DNA from 2 places in the Ornithinibacillus proteolyticus genome. Region 1 is predicted to be linked to the other one. Evidence: riboswitches for the same ligand, from Rfam matches in the RefSeq annotation. Region 1 holds a riboswitch; the other holds the start of a gene.
The links. A riboswitch is a leader RNA that binds a small molecule or an ion and turns the genes downstream of it on or off. The one in region 1 is predicted to bind lysine.
Positions count from the first base shown of each region.

Region 1 (5,788 bases):
ATTATGTTTTTCCTTCGGTGCGTGTGAGTCCTTAACCATATTTATCCCTCCGTTTTCACCATAATGTCATGAAGGTTCTATAGGTTTATTGTTATCGAATTGTGTGAAAATATGCAGTAGAATGTTGTTGTGTTTTCGAATTATTTTTTTAGCGTACAGGCAGAGCTTAGTACCTTTACGGTGGTTCTCATGCTTTACTTAAAGCACGTTGATGCCTATCGATGATCTAATCACAAAAGTTGCATTGCTTACTTAACGACATAGAATCTGATATAATGATTGGATATTAGCATCTAGTACTAAAAATGAGGTGATGTTGTTGAATAGAGAAGATTTAATTGCACCGGAAAATTATAATATCGTGATGGAATTTGAAAAATATGCTACTGAACCTAACCGTGTTGCCGTAATTTTGGAAGACGAGCAGGGGGACCAACGAAAAATAACCTATCAAAACTTAATTAAAAATGCGAATAAGATCGGAAATATATTTAAGGAACAAGGTCTTAAAAAGGGAGATAGATTACTAGTTATGCTGCCCCGTCTCATTGAAACATATGAAGTATATATTGCAGCATTAAAAACTGGCATTATCATTATCCCTAGTTCAGAGATGTTGCGAACAAAAGATTTGCAGTATCGAATTTCGCATGGAGAAGTAAGCGGAGTCGTATGCCATTCAGATTATACGGACGAATTTAGGGCGATTGACCAGTATGAGGAGCTTACGAAATTTACTATAGGTAATTCTATTGATGGATGGAATCATATAGATAGTCTAAAGACTTCTGTATCCGATCAATTGGATATCGTTCCAACATCCAGAGATGATCTTGCATTTTTACCATATACATCAGGTACAACGAGTAATCCAAAGGCGGTTATGCATACCCATGCTTGGGGCTATGCCCATATGAGTTCTGCACCAGTACATTGGCTTGGAATCCATGATGGTGATACCGTTTGGGCGACGGCAGCTCCAGGCTGGCAAAAATGGGTATGGAGTCCATTTTTATCTGTATTAGGAACGGGTGCCACCGGGTTTGTATATAGCGGAAAATTTGAACCAAAGAAATATCTATCATTAATAGAGACTAATAAAATCAATGTATTTTGTTGTACACCAACTGAATATCGTCTCATGGCGAAACTAGATAATCTACAGGACCATGATTTATCAGCAGTCCACAGTGCTGTTTCCGCTGGAGAACCTTTAAATCGTGAAGTTATCGACCAATTTGAAAAGCATTTTAATATTACGGTTAGAGATGGCTATGGTCAAACGGAAAATACATTATTATTAGGATTTTTAAAAGGTATGAAAGTAAAAGCGGGCTCAATGGGGAAACCAACTCCAGGAAATAATGTACAATTAATTGACGAGGACGGAAATCCTGTCAAAGTTGGAGAAGTTGGCGACATAGCAATTCCACTAGATACCCCAGCACTATTTAAAGGGTATTACAAGGATGAGGACCGTACGAGGAAAACCCGTCGTGGTAACTTCTATATTACAGGTGACCAAGCTTCATTAGATGAGGAAGGATATTTCTGGTTTGAAGGTAGAAATGACGATATTATCATTAGCTCAGGCTATACAATCGGTCCCTTTGAAGTAGAAGATGCTTTGGTCAAACATTCAGCGGTAAAAGAATGTGCTGTCATCGCTAGTCCAGATGAAATTCGTGGAAATATCGTGAAGGCATACGTTGTTCTACAAAGTAACGTGGTAAATAAAGGGGAGAAGTTAGTGAAAGAATTGCAGGATCATGTGAAACAATTAACTGCTCCATATAAATATCCAAGGGAAATTGAATTTATTGATGAACTACCGAAGACATCATCAGGTAAAATCCGCCGTGTTGAGTTAAGACAGCGTGAAAAAAATCAAGCATAAGAATAAACTTCCATCTATTGAGGTACTATCCTTTAAAGATGGAAGTTTTTTAATAGAATGAGGGAGGGAAACGGAATAAGATAACAGAGTGAGTGCGTCAGGGTCCTAAATGACGACTGAAAGCAGAAAAAGGTAATAGATAGAATGCCTCAATTCCCTACATGAGGAAAGGGTTAGAAAAAGGTAATAGAGAGAGCACTCCAGTACCCTAAATGAGGGAGGAAAGCGAAAAAAAGGGTACAGAGAAATCCTCTATACCCAAAATAAAGTAGTAAGCAAAGGCGGTGTCAAATAAAGTGTGTAAGTTTAAATACACTCCAGGGTTAGTTCTTAAATATGAATATTACCCTTGGAATTGAATGGGATTTATCCGGTGATGATGAGTTTTACGGTATAATTTTAGTGTGGTTGAGACAAATCGTTTTAATTCCAATTTTATATAAAGGGAGGAACAATCCCTCGCCACTATAACGTGATAAACCACTAATCACGGTTCTTCACTAGGTTACTATTCCCCCTTATTCCCTTGCACCTTCGTAATGCCAATTCCACTAAAGATATAAATCAAAGCAAAGATTATTCCAAGATAAGTCATCGGAGCATAAAGGAAGAATTCTCCAGTTGATACTTGTAGTGTTTCCGCTACAAATGCTCCTGTAACGCCCCATGGGATGAGTGGAGCTAGAGCGGTTCCAGTATCCTCCATCGTACGAGACCAGTTTTTACGATGTAGACCAAATTTGTCATATAGTGGGCTTATGATTGGACCGATGACAGCGTATGTCACATAATAACTTCCGGTAATGGTGAATAGAATACCGTGTAGAGCTAAACTAGAGCTCATCATAGCCTTACCGCTTTTAGCTAGTGCGACAATTTTGTCTAAAAGAATATGAACAACTCCGGCTGATTTTAATGGGGATCCAAATACCGCAGCACTAATAAGCAAAGCAACGGTACCCAACATACTCGACATTCCGCCTCGTTGTACAATCTCATCCACGATTGGTATGTTTGTTGCTTGAGAGTACCCATTATTTAATGCTGAAAATACTTCCAAAACATCTCTTCCTTGGAAAATAACCGCCAATATACATCCAGCAATAATACCTACACCGAATACAGGGAGTGTTGGCTTTTTAAAATAAATTAAGAGTAAGACAAGTAGTGGTGGAATAATTAATATCGGGTTGAGATTAAAATTCTCGCTCAACGTGGATAGAATCAGATTCACATTCTCGCTATTCTCGATTTGCCCACCGAATTGGAAGCCTAGAATCAAATAAAGGACTAATGAGATAAGATAACCTGGAATCGTTGTCCAGAGCATATGTTTAATATGGTCAACAAGCTTCACCCCAGCCATGGTTGGTGCCATAATCGTGGTGTCAGATAAGGGAGAGAGTTTATCTCCAAAGAATGCCCCAACTACAACAGCTCCAGCCGTGTAATGTACCGGAATACCAAGACCTAGCGACACACCCATTAAGGCAACCCCTACTGTACCAATGGTTCCCCAGGAAGTTCCTGCCATAATAGACATAAACGAACAGACAAGTGCAGTAATAATTAAGAAAAAGGACGGGTCAATGCTTACCAAGCCATAATAGACAATTAATGGAATGGTTCCAGACAGCATCCAAGCACCGATTAACATCCCCACAGCTAGCAGTATCAAAATAGCTGGAAGCATCGATTTAATGGTTTCAATTAAGTCTTCTTCTATCTTTTCCCAGGATATTCCCCAGATAAGTGATAAGGTGATCACGACTACCCCAGCTGTAATGAGTGTAATAGTGGTAGGGGTTCCAAGATATATGATGCCGCCTAAAACGACAGTAAATGATAACACAAGCAGTAGAATCGCTTTCCAAGTTGATAGTTTCATAGTTTTTTCTCCTTTTTTATGAACTTGCTTTGTAACGATGTATGTAGCCTTTTATAATTCGCACAGTAAATCAAGTGCGCTTTTGTCGACTATTCTCGTTGAGCTAGTTTATTCATTTACCTTACCTCCAATGCCTAAAAAGTAGCCTGTCTTAAAAATGGAGATAGAAAAAAAGACACAAAAAAACAATGACAGAAAATAACCTATCATTGTTTCCAATATGGCATCTTCCATTCGATCAGTAGTTCTCCATGCAGACCTGCATGACAGTATGCCTCTTATTCAAAGACATCCCAGCAATAATAAGATTGACCCTTATTACGCTTCGGCGAGCATTCCTTTCCACAATCATCATCGATGTCATACTCCGATTGATTACTCATAATGTTCGCGCCTCTACCTCACCGACCTGGTAAGGTATTATTAAATTTTTCAACAAATTATACTATACTAGATAATTTGGTATGTTTGCAAGTATTTGGAATCATCAGGGTATTGGATTGTATGCAAGCGGGAGTATGTTAGCATTCTACTATATTGGTAGCTGGTAGGGCTTGTTTTACAACTCCAATTCAATTCGTATAATTGCAATTAGATGTACACCTCTATCTAACATACCTGAAACCAAATCCATCCAACATCCGTATATAAACTAAAGGAGTTGCTTTTTATGAAAAAACTGATCGTTACGGTCATTTTCCTATTTACCTTTTTCATTTTTGTAGAGCCAGCATTTGCCGAAGTGGATTATGTTATTAAGGATGTTCAGATAGATGCCTATTTAATGGAAAGCGGGGATGTTGCGGTAAAAGAAAGGTTCACGTATGATTTTGAAGGTGAATTTAATGGTATTACTCGCACGATAATTCCGAAGAAAGGTAACGCTATTGAAGATTTTGTAGCAAGTGAAGCTGGATCGCCATTGAAGGTAGAAAAAGAGGATAGCGAATATAAAATCTATCGAAAAGGTAATGAAGAAACGGTAACGATAGAACTCGGTTATACGATTATGAATGGGGTAGAGGTGTATCAGGATGTTGCCCAGTTCTACTGGCCATTTTTTGATAGTAGTAATGAATCGGTATATGAGAACATGACGATTTATGTACATCCACCTGCTAGGGCGGTTCAGGTTACGGCTTATGGTTATGATGAAGCATATGATACAGCAGAAGTAACAGCGGATGGTGGTGCCGTATTTTCATTAGGTTATGTGGAAGATGGGAAGAATGGGGACATTCAAGTAGTATATGATGAGACACTTTTTGGTGCTGCTCCATTAACCAGTGAAAAAATGATGAAAGATTCGATTCTGGAACAAATAGCAGATAATGAAGCTAAGCTAGCCGCGTTCCAGGATAGGAAAGCATGGTTAAATCGTATCGCTCCTTATATAGTTGGTGGCTTTGGACTATTTCTTGTTCTATTGCTCTTCGTCAGCATACGGCAAAAAATGGAGCTAAAACATGATGTGCAACGCCGTATAAAAGAGGAGTTAACGATACCTAAGCTTAACATGAGCATACCAGCAACAATCTATTATACTAATTCATTCACACCGAAAGACCAGTTACTAACGTCATCTTTATTAGAATTAGTTCGGAAAGGTTATGTGCGAACAAAAAATCAAGAAACGTTCTTGTTAGTCGATCGTTATACCGAGTATGACCATGAGTACATGTTAATCAACTTTTTATTTGATACGATTGGTAATGGAAAAACATTTAGATTTAAAGAACTGCAAACATTTTTAGAGGATGAATCGAATCATAATGATTACAACAAACATGTTCAAGCATGGATATACGCAATAAAGCAAGAAGTAAAATCGAAAGAACTTACTAAAGCAAAGAAAGGCTTTAGATGGACGGTTGCCCTCTTGAGCTTGCTACTTGTTCCATTAGCCGTTTTCTTTGGTATTCATGAACTGTTTATGTGGATGGCAGTTTCTATTATTCTGTTTCTTGGATTACTTGCTTTTAGTATTTTTTACAATCCGAAGA
Region 1 covers NZ_JBCPXV010000018.1:63,793-69,580, forward strand. The annotation lists gene mbcS (acyl-CoA synthetase MbcS) at 320-1,897, shown strand; gene nhaC (Na+/H+ antiporter NhaC) at 2,406-3,785, opposite strand; lysine riboswitch at 4,020-4,192, opposite strand; gene AAIB49_RS10285 (DUF2207 domain-containing protein) at 4,456-5,788, shown strand, end outside.

Region 2 (5,788 bases), on a different contig from region 1:
GACATCATAAGATGCGCCTTAGTGCTAAAGTAGTTTTATTTTGTTACCAACGAAAGAAACATCTTCCCAATATTAATAATCGCACGTTCATCTACATCGAACTTCGGATGATGATGCGGATAATCACCAGCTAACGCCTCACTTCGACCACCGACAGTAAAGTAAACAGCGGGAATTTCCTTCGTATAAAAGGCAAAGTCCTCACTACCCATCATTGGTGCATCCGTCGATAGGTTCTCTTCACCAAACAATCCTTTAGCAACTTCCTCTACTCGCTTTGTCTCTTCCGGATCATTATAAATAGATGGACAATCTTTAATATATTCATAATCTACTTTCGCGCCATTTTGTGCACAGGTAGATCGTGTAACACTTTCCAATGCTTCCTCAATGATTGTGCGTGCCTCTTCATCAAATGTACGAACTGTTCCTTTTATGACCGCTGTATCTGGAATAATATTATTTGCTTCCCCACTAACAAATGAACCAACCGTTACAGCTGCTGCTTGTTGTGGATCAACACGGCGACTCACGATTTGTTGCAAATTAACGACGAGTTGACTACCTGTGACTAGTGGATCAACCGTTAGATGTGGCTGTGAACCATGTCCACCTTTTCCATAAATCGTAATATTAAAATCATCCTGTGCAGAAGAGAAGTAACCTTCTTTCACACTTACTGTCCCTAAATCTTCCGTAGACATCACATGGGCACCATAAATGACATCAACACCGTCCAAACAACCATCCTTAATCATCGGTACTGCTCCACCTGGGGTAGCTTCTTCAGCAAACTGATGAATGAATTTCACTGTTCCAGGAATCTGATCCTTATATTCACTTAATACTTTAGCAACCCCAAGTAGTGAAGCAGTGTGTAAATCATGTCCACATGCATGCATCACACCGGGCACACGAGATTGAAAGGCAAGTCCGGTTTCCTCTTGAATTGGTAAGGCGTCAAAGTCCGCACGTAACGCAATCGTTTTACCAGGTTTACCACCCTTTAATGTTCCAACGACACCTCTTCCGCCGACCTCTGTTCTCACTTCGATTCCTAGACTTTCTAAATATGCCGCTATCTTTTTAGGCGTATTCACTTCCTGATGCGAAAGCTCTGGATACATATGAAAATCACGACGAAGCTCCACTAACTCTGGATAAATTTCTTCTAATCTAGTAAATAATGATTCTAGCATAGTATATTCCTCCGATGTCTTACTGGTTAACTCGTTTATAAATATGTTCTATCTATTATACCCTTTTTGATAAAATTCTGCCCTATTTCTCTCTCCCCAAAAGTGGGTGATGGATGGAATAAACCCTTTATCCCAACCCATCACGAGCACTGATGAACGTAGCTATTCTTCCTGTTACTATCTTACAATCTGTCCATGTAAGTTTAATCTCACACGGACAATTCCCTCTTACTTGGTAGCCTTATAAAACTACTTACCAAATAAATAAATGCGCTACCGTTACAAATATTGCCCCTAGAGCATATTGAATTAATACTAATGGTAGAATCCATTTCAACCATTTAATCCAAGGAATTTTCGCGAGTGCTAATGAAGCCATTAGCACACCAGCTGTCGGTGTGAAAACGTTCGAAATTCCATCACCATATTGGAACGCAAGTACTGCAGTTTGGCGACTAACCCCTAATAAATCACTAAGTGGAGCCATAATTGGCATACTAATTGCTGCCTGTCCACTTCCAGAAGGAACAATAAAGTTTAATACACTTTGTACGACGAACATACCAATAGCTGCAAGTGCTGTAGGTAAGTCCGCAACTAGATTGGAAACAAAATAAAGAATAGTATCAATCGTATTAGAATCTTGTAGAATTCTTAAAATACCATATGCAAAGCCAACAATTAATGCCCCTTGTACCATTTCTTCACAGCCTTTTACAAAGGCATTAGCAATCTCATTCATTCTAAATCTAGCAATAATCCCTACAACAATCCCCATGATGACAAATAATGCTGCGATTTCAGTAATATACCAACCTTGTGTAATAACCCCTACAGCAAGTCCAACTAGTGTCAGCGCAAGAACAACTAAAATTGCTACCTGGCGCTTTGTTAGTCCTTGACTACTTTGATCATCAAGGCTAATATCACGTTTTTTATCTTCTTCATACATTAAGCTGATAGTCGGATCTTTTCTTACTTTTCTTGCATAGATCATCACATAAGCAATAGCTACAGCAACAAAGATAAGCCAGAAAACAATACGAACTCCCATTCCAGAGAATGTTGGTAAGCCAGCAATTCCTTGGGCAACTCCTACAGTAAATGGATTCATAAACGCCGATCCAAAACCAGCATATACCCCAACTAATATCATTGCTGTACCTGTCATCGAGTCAAATCCCATACGTAATGCAAGTGGTACCGCAATTAAAATAAATGGAATAACTTCTTCTGCCATTCCCCAAGAACCACCGCAAATCGCTAAAAATAGCATAATAACTGGGATCAAAAAGATCTCTTTCCCATTTGGTTTTTTCGTAAGGGAACCAAATGCTGCTTCGATTGATTTCGTTGCAGCTAATATTCCAAACGAACCACCAACGATAAAGATAAAGAATATTATCTCCGCTGCATCAACCATTCCTAGATGCAACGATTCAAATAACTGCATAAAGCCTGTTGGGGTAGATTCAATTGTTTGATAGGTTCCATCAGCTACAATCGTACGACCGTTTTCATCTACTACACGCTCATATTGTCCTGCTGGAATTAAGTAAGTCGTAATAGCTGTAATAATCATTAAGCCAAATAAAATAATAAAGCTATGTGGAAATTCAAATTTTTTCCGTGTTTTTGGTGAGTTTTTGCTCATGATGCACATCCCTTTCTATAAATAACTTTTTTGGGTGTGCATAGAAAACTTGAGAGAGGTATGATTGAGGTCTTTTGTTATGAGTAACGTTCCGCTAGCTGGGGTATAGCAAACGAACAAGACTAAACAAAAAAGACAACGAATAGGAAAATAACCTACCATTGTCTTTACACAATACGTTATCCTCCATCCTGATCAGTAGTTCTCCATGCACTAAAATTGCATGACAGTATGCTTCTTATTCAGAAGACACACCAGCAATAATGAATTTGACCTTCATTACGCTTCGGCAAATAATCCTTTCAGGCAATCCTCATCGATGTCATACTCCGATTGCTTACTCTTATTACCCGCACCTCTACCTCATCGAATGACAAGGTTCAATATGAAATTGAAATATAGTTCACTATATTACCAGAATAAAGCGATTTGTCAACTCTTACTTTTCCTTACCGATATCCACGTCCCGTAGCACCCACCAAAATGCCACCACTATTCCAGCAAGTATCACTAGAAATGGTGCAATAAAGATTAAAAATACATCCATAAACCATCACCTCAATGTTCCTGTTTTGATTTTCCACTGACATACTCCTTATTAAACAAGAAAAGCCGAAGCAATAAATATAACGATGGAATCAATAGAGCCAGCCCAGCAATAAATGCAATGATAAGCGCAATGGCCATCGCTTCATTCGTAAAACTGTCATACAGGGTTACATGTGGATATAATAAATACGGATAATGTGAAATACCATACCCATAGAAGGCAAATGCAAACTGTCCAATGAGAAGAACAAAGGCTACCCCATAGTTCTTCCTTCTCCAAACAAGCCACACCGTCCCCACAAATAATAATCCTGAAATGACAAACATCCACCAAAGCCCTAGAAGACGGTCATAATGTTCTGGATTGTGAAATCGAAGCTCATAAATAATTCCACCAGCAGTAATAATCGTTGGCAATGCCCAGATTAAGGCATAGCGGCGAAGTAAAGCGGTTGCGGGCTTGTCCTGTGCTTTATTCGCATACCAGGTAAGGAATACGGCAGAAATATAAAGTACACTTGAAATACTTAACACGACAATACTCCAAGTCAATGGGCTACTAAACAACGCCCAATAATCGAGAACCGGATTCCCATTCTGCATCAATACAAAACCACCTTCCGATATTGTCAATACAATGGATAATGCACTAGGCAAGAGAAGTCCGGATAATCCATACATGAATGCATAGCCTTTATGGGAACGAGAGCCGTATGTTTCAAATGCATAATAAGAACCCCGAATCGCTAAAAGTACAATCGCAATACTTACCGGTACAAGTAATGTTGTCCCATAATAAAATGCCGTTTTCGGAAAAAATCCAACAACACCAACGAAAAAGAAAACCAGAAATACATTGGTCACTTCCCAAACGGGTGATAAATAACGCTGGATGATTTTCGTTAAAATATGCTGTCTATTCGTAAAGAGACCATAAGCATTGAAAAATCCTGCTCCGAAGTCTATCGATGCAATTAAAATATACCCGAAGAGAAATGTCCATAGTACAACGATTCCGATAATCTCTAGGTCTATACTCATGATGGAACATCTCCTTTTCGTTCTGCTAGTTCTCTTTCCACCGGGTTCTTACGGAACATTCTGGTCAAAATAACAATAGATCCAATCCCAAGAATTACGTACAACCCGCAGAATAAAAGAAGCATAATATCCACATCTCCATTGGTTGTCGCTCCTTCTTGTGTACGCATAATTCCACGAAGAATCCATGGCTGTCTACCAACCTCTGCCAGCCACCAACCCGCTTCGATGGCAATAATCGCTAATGGTCCACCTAACACGATTAACCAGCGAAATAGCCTTTTATCCACAAAGGACCAGCCTCGATACTTGCCGAAAATGTAAATAAAGGAAATGGCAATCATCAGCATGCCTACACCAACCATAATATTAAATAAATAGTGGATATAAAGCGGTGGTATTTCATCTTCTGCAAATTGATCCAACCCAATGACTTCTGCTGTTGGTGAACCATGTGCAAGGATACTTAATGCATAGGGGATTCTTAACGCATACTGTACTTCCCCTTCATCGTTCATCATACCTAAGAGAATAAGTTCTGCAGCTTCACTCGTTTCAAAATGCCACTCTGCAGCAGCCAATTTTTCCGGCTGGTATTCTGCTAAGTATTTACCCGATAAATCTCCCGTGATCAGTATCGCAATAGTAAAAACAAATCCTACCTTCATCGTTAGAAGGAGTGCCTTTTTGTGATAAACATGATTGGAACCCTTTATCAAACGAAAGGCAGCAATCGAAGCAAGTACGAAGGCAGAAGTCATATAGGCAGTCCCGACCACATGGGAAACTTTAGTCGGCATTGCTGGATTAAACATCGCTAAGATTGGATTGGCATTCACAATCTCTCCATTTACCAAATCAAATCCTTGAGGTGCGTTCATAAACGCATTAACAATCGTAATAAATACAGCTGAAAATGACGCCCCAATCGCAACAGGAATTAACAGCAATAAATGCTTTCGCTGATTTTCAAATCGATCCCATGTGTATAGATAAATTCCTAAAAATATAGCTTCAAAGAAGAAAGCAAATGTTTCCATAAAAAGCGGTAGTGCTATAACATTTCCAGCTAGCTCCATAAAATTCGGCCATAGTAAAGAAAGCTGTAACCCAATTGCCGTACCAGTAACGACACCAACGGCAACCGTAATAATAAAGCCTCTTGTCCATCTCCTTGCCAACAATATATAATGCTCATCATGTTTCTTAATCCCAACCCAATGTGCAATCATAATCATTAACGGAACCCCGACCCCAAGAGTTGCATAAATAATATGAAAGGTTAGCGTGACCTCCGTTAAGATTCTACTGTAGTAAACCGCTTCCTCGTTAATCAATAATTTCC
Region 2 covers NZ_JBCPXV010000010.1:54,766-60,553, forward strand. The annotation lists gene AAIB49_RS06925 (M20 metallopeptidase family protein) at 36-1,199, opposite strand; gene AAIB49_RS06930 (YfcC family protein) at 1,453-2,853, opposite strand; lysine riboswitch at 3,045-3,222, opposite strand; gene cydS (cytochrome bd oxidase small subunit CydS family protein) at 3,293-3,400, opposite strand; gene AAIB49_RS06935 (cytochrome d ubiquinol oxidase subunit II) at 3,412-4,437, opposite strand; gene AAIB49_RS06940 (cytochrome ubiquinol oxidase subunit I) at 4,440-5,780, opposite strand.
Region 2: another riboswitch for lysine. It lies ahead of AAIB49_RS06930 (YfcC family protein); the one in region 1 lies ahead of nhaC (Na+/H+ antiporter NhaC).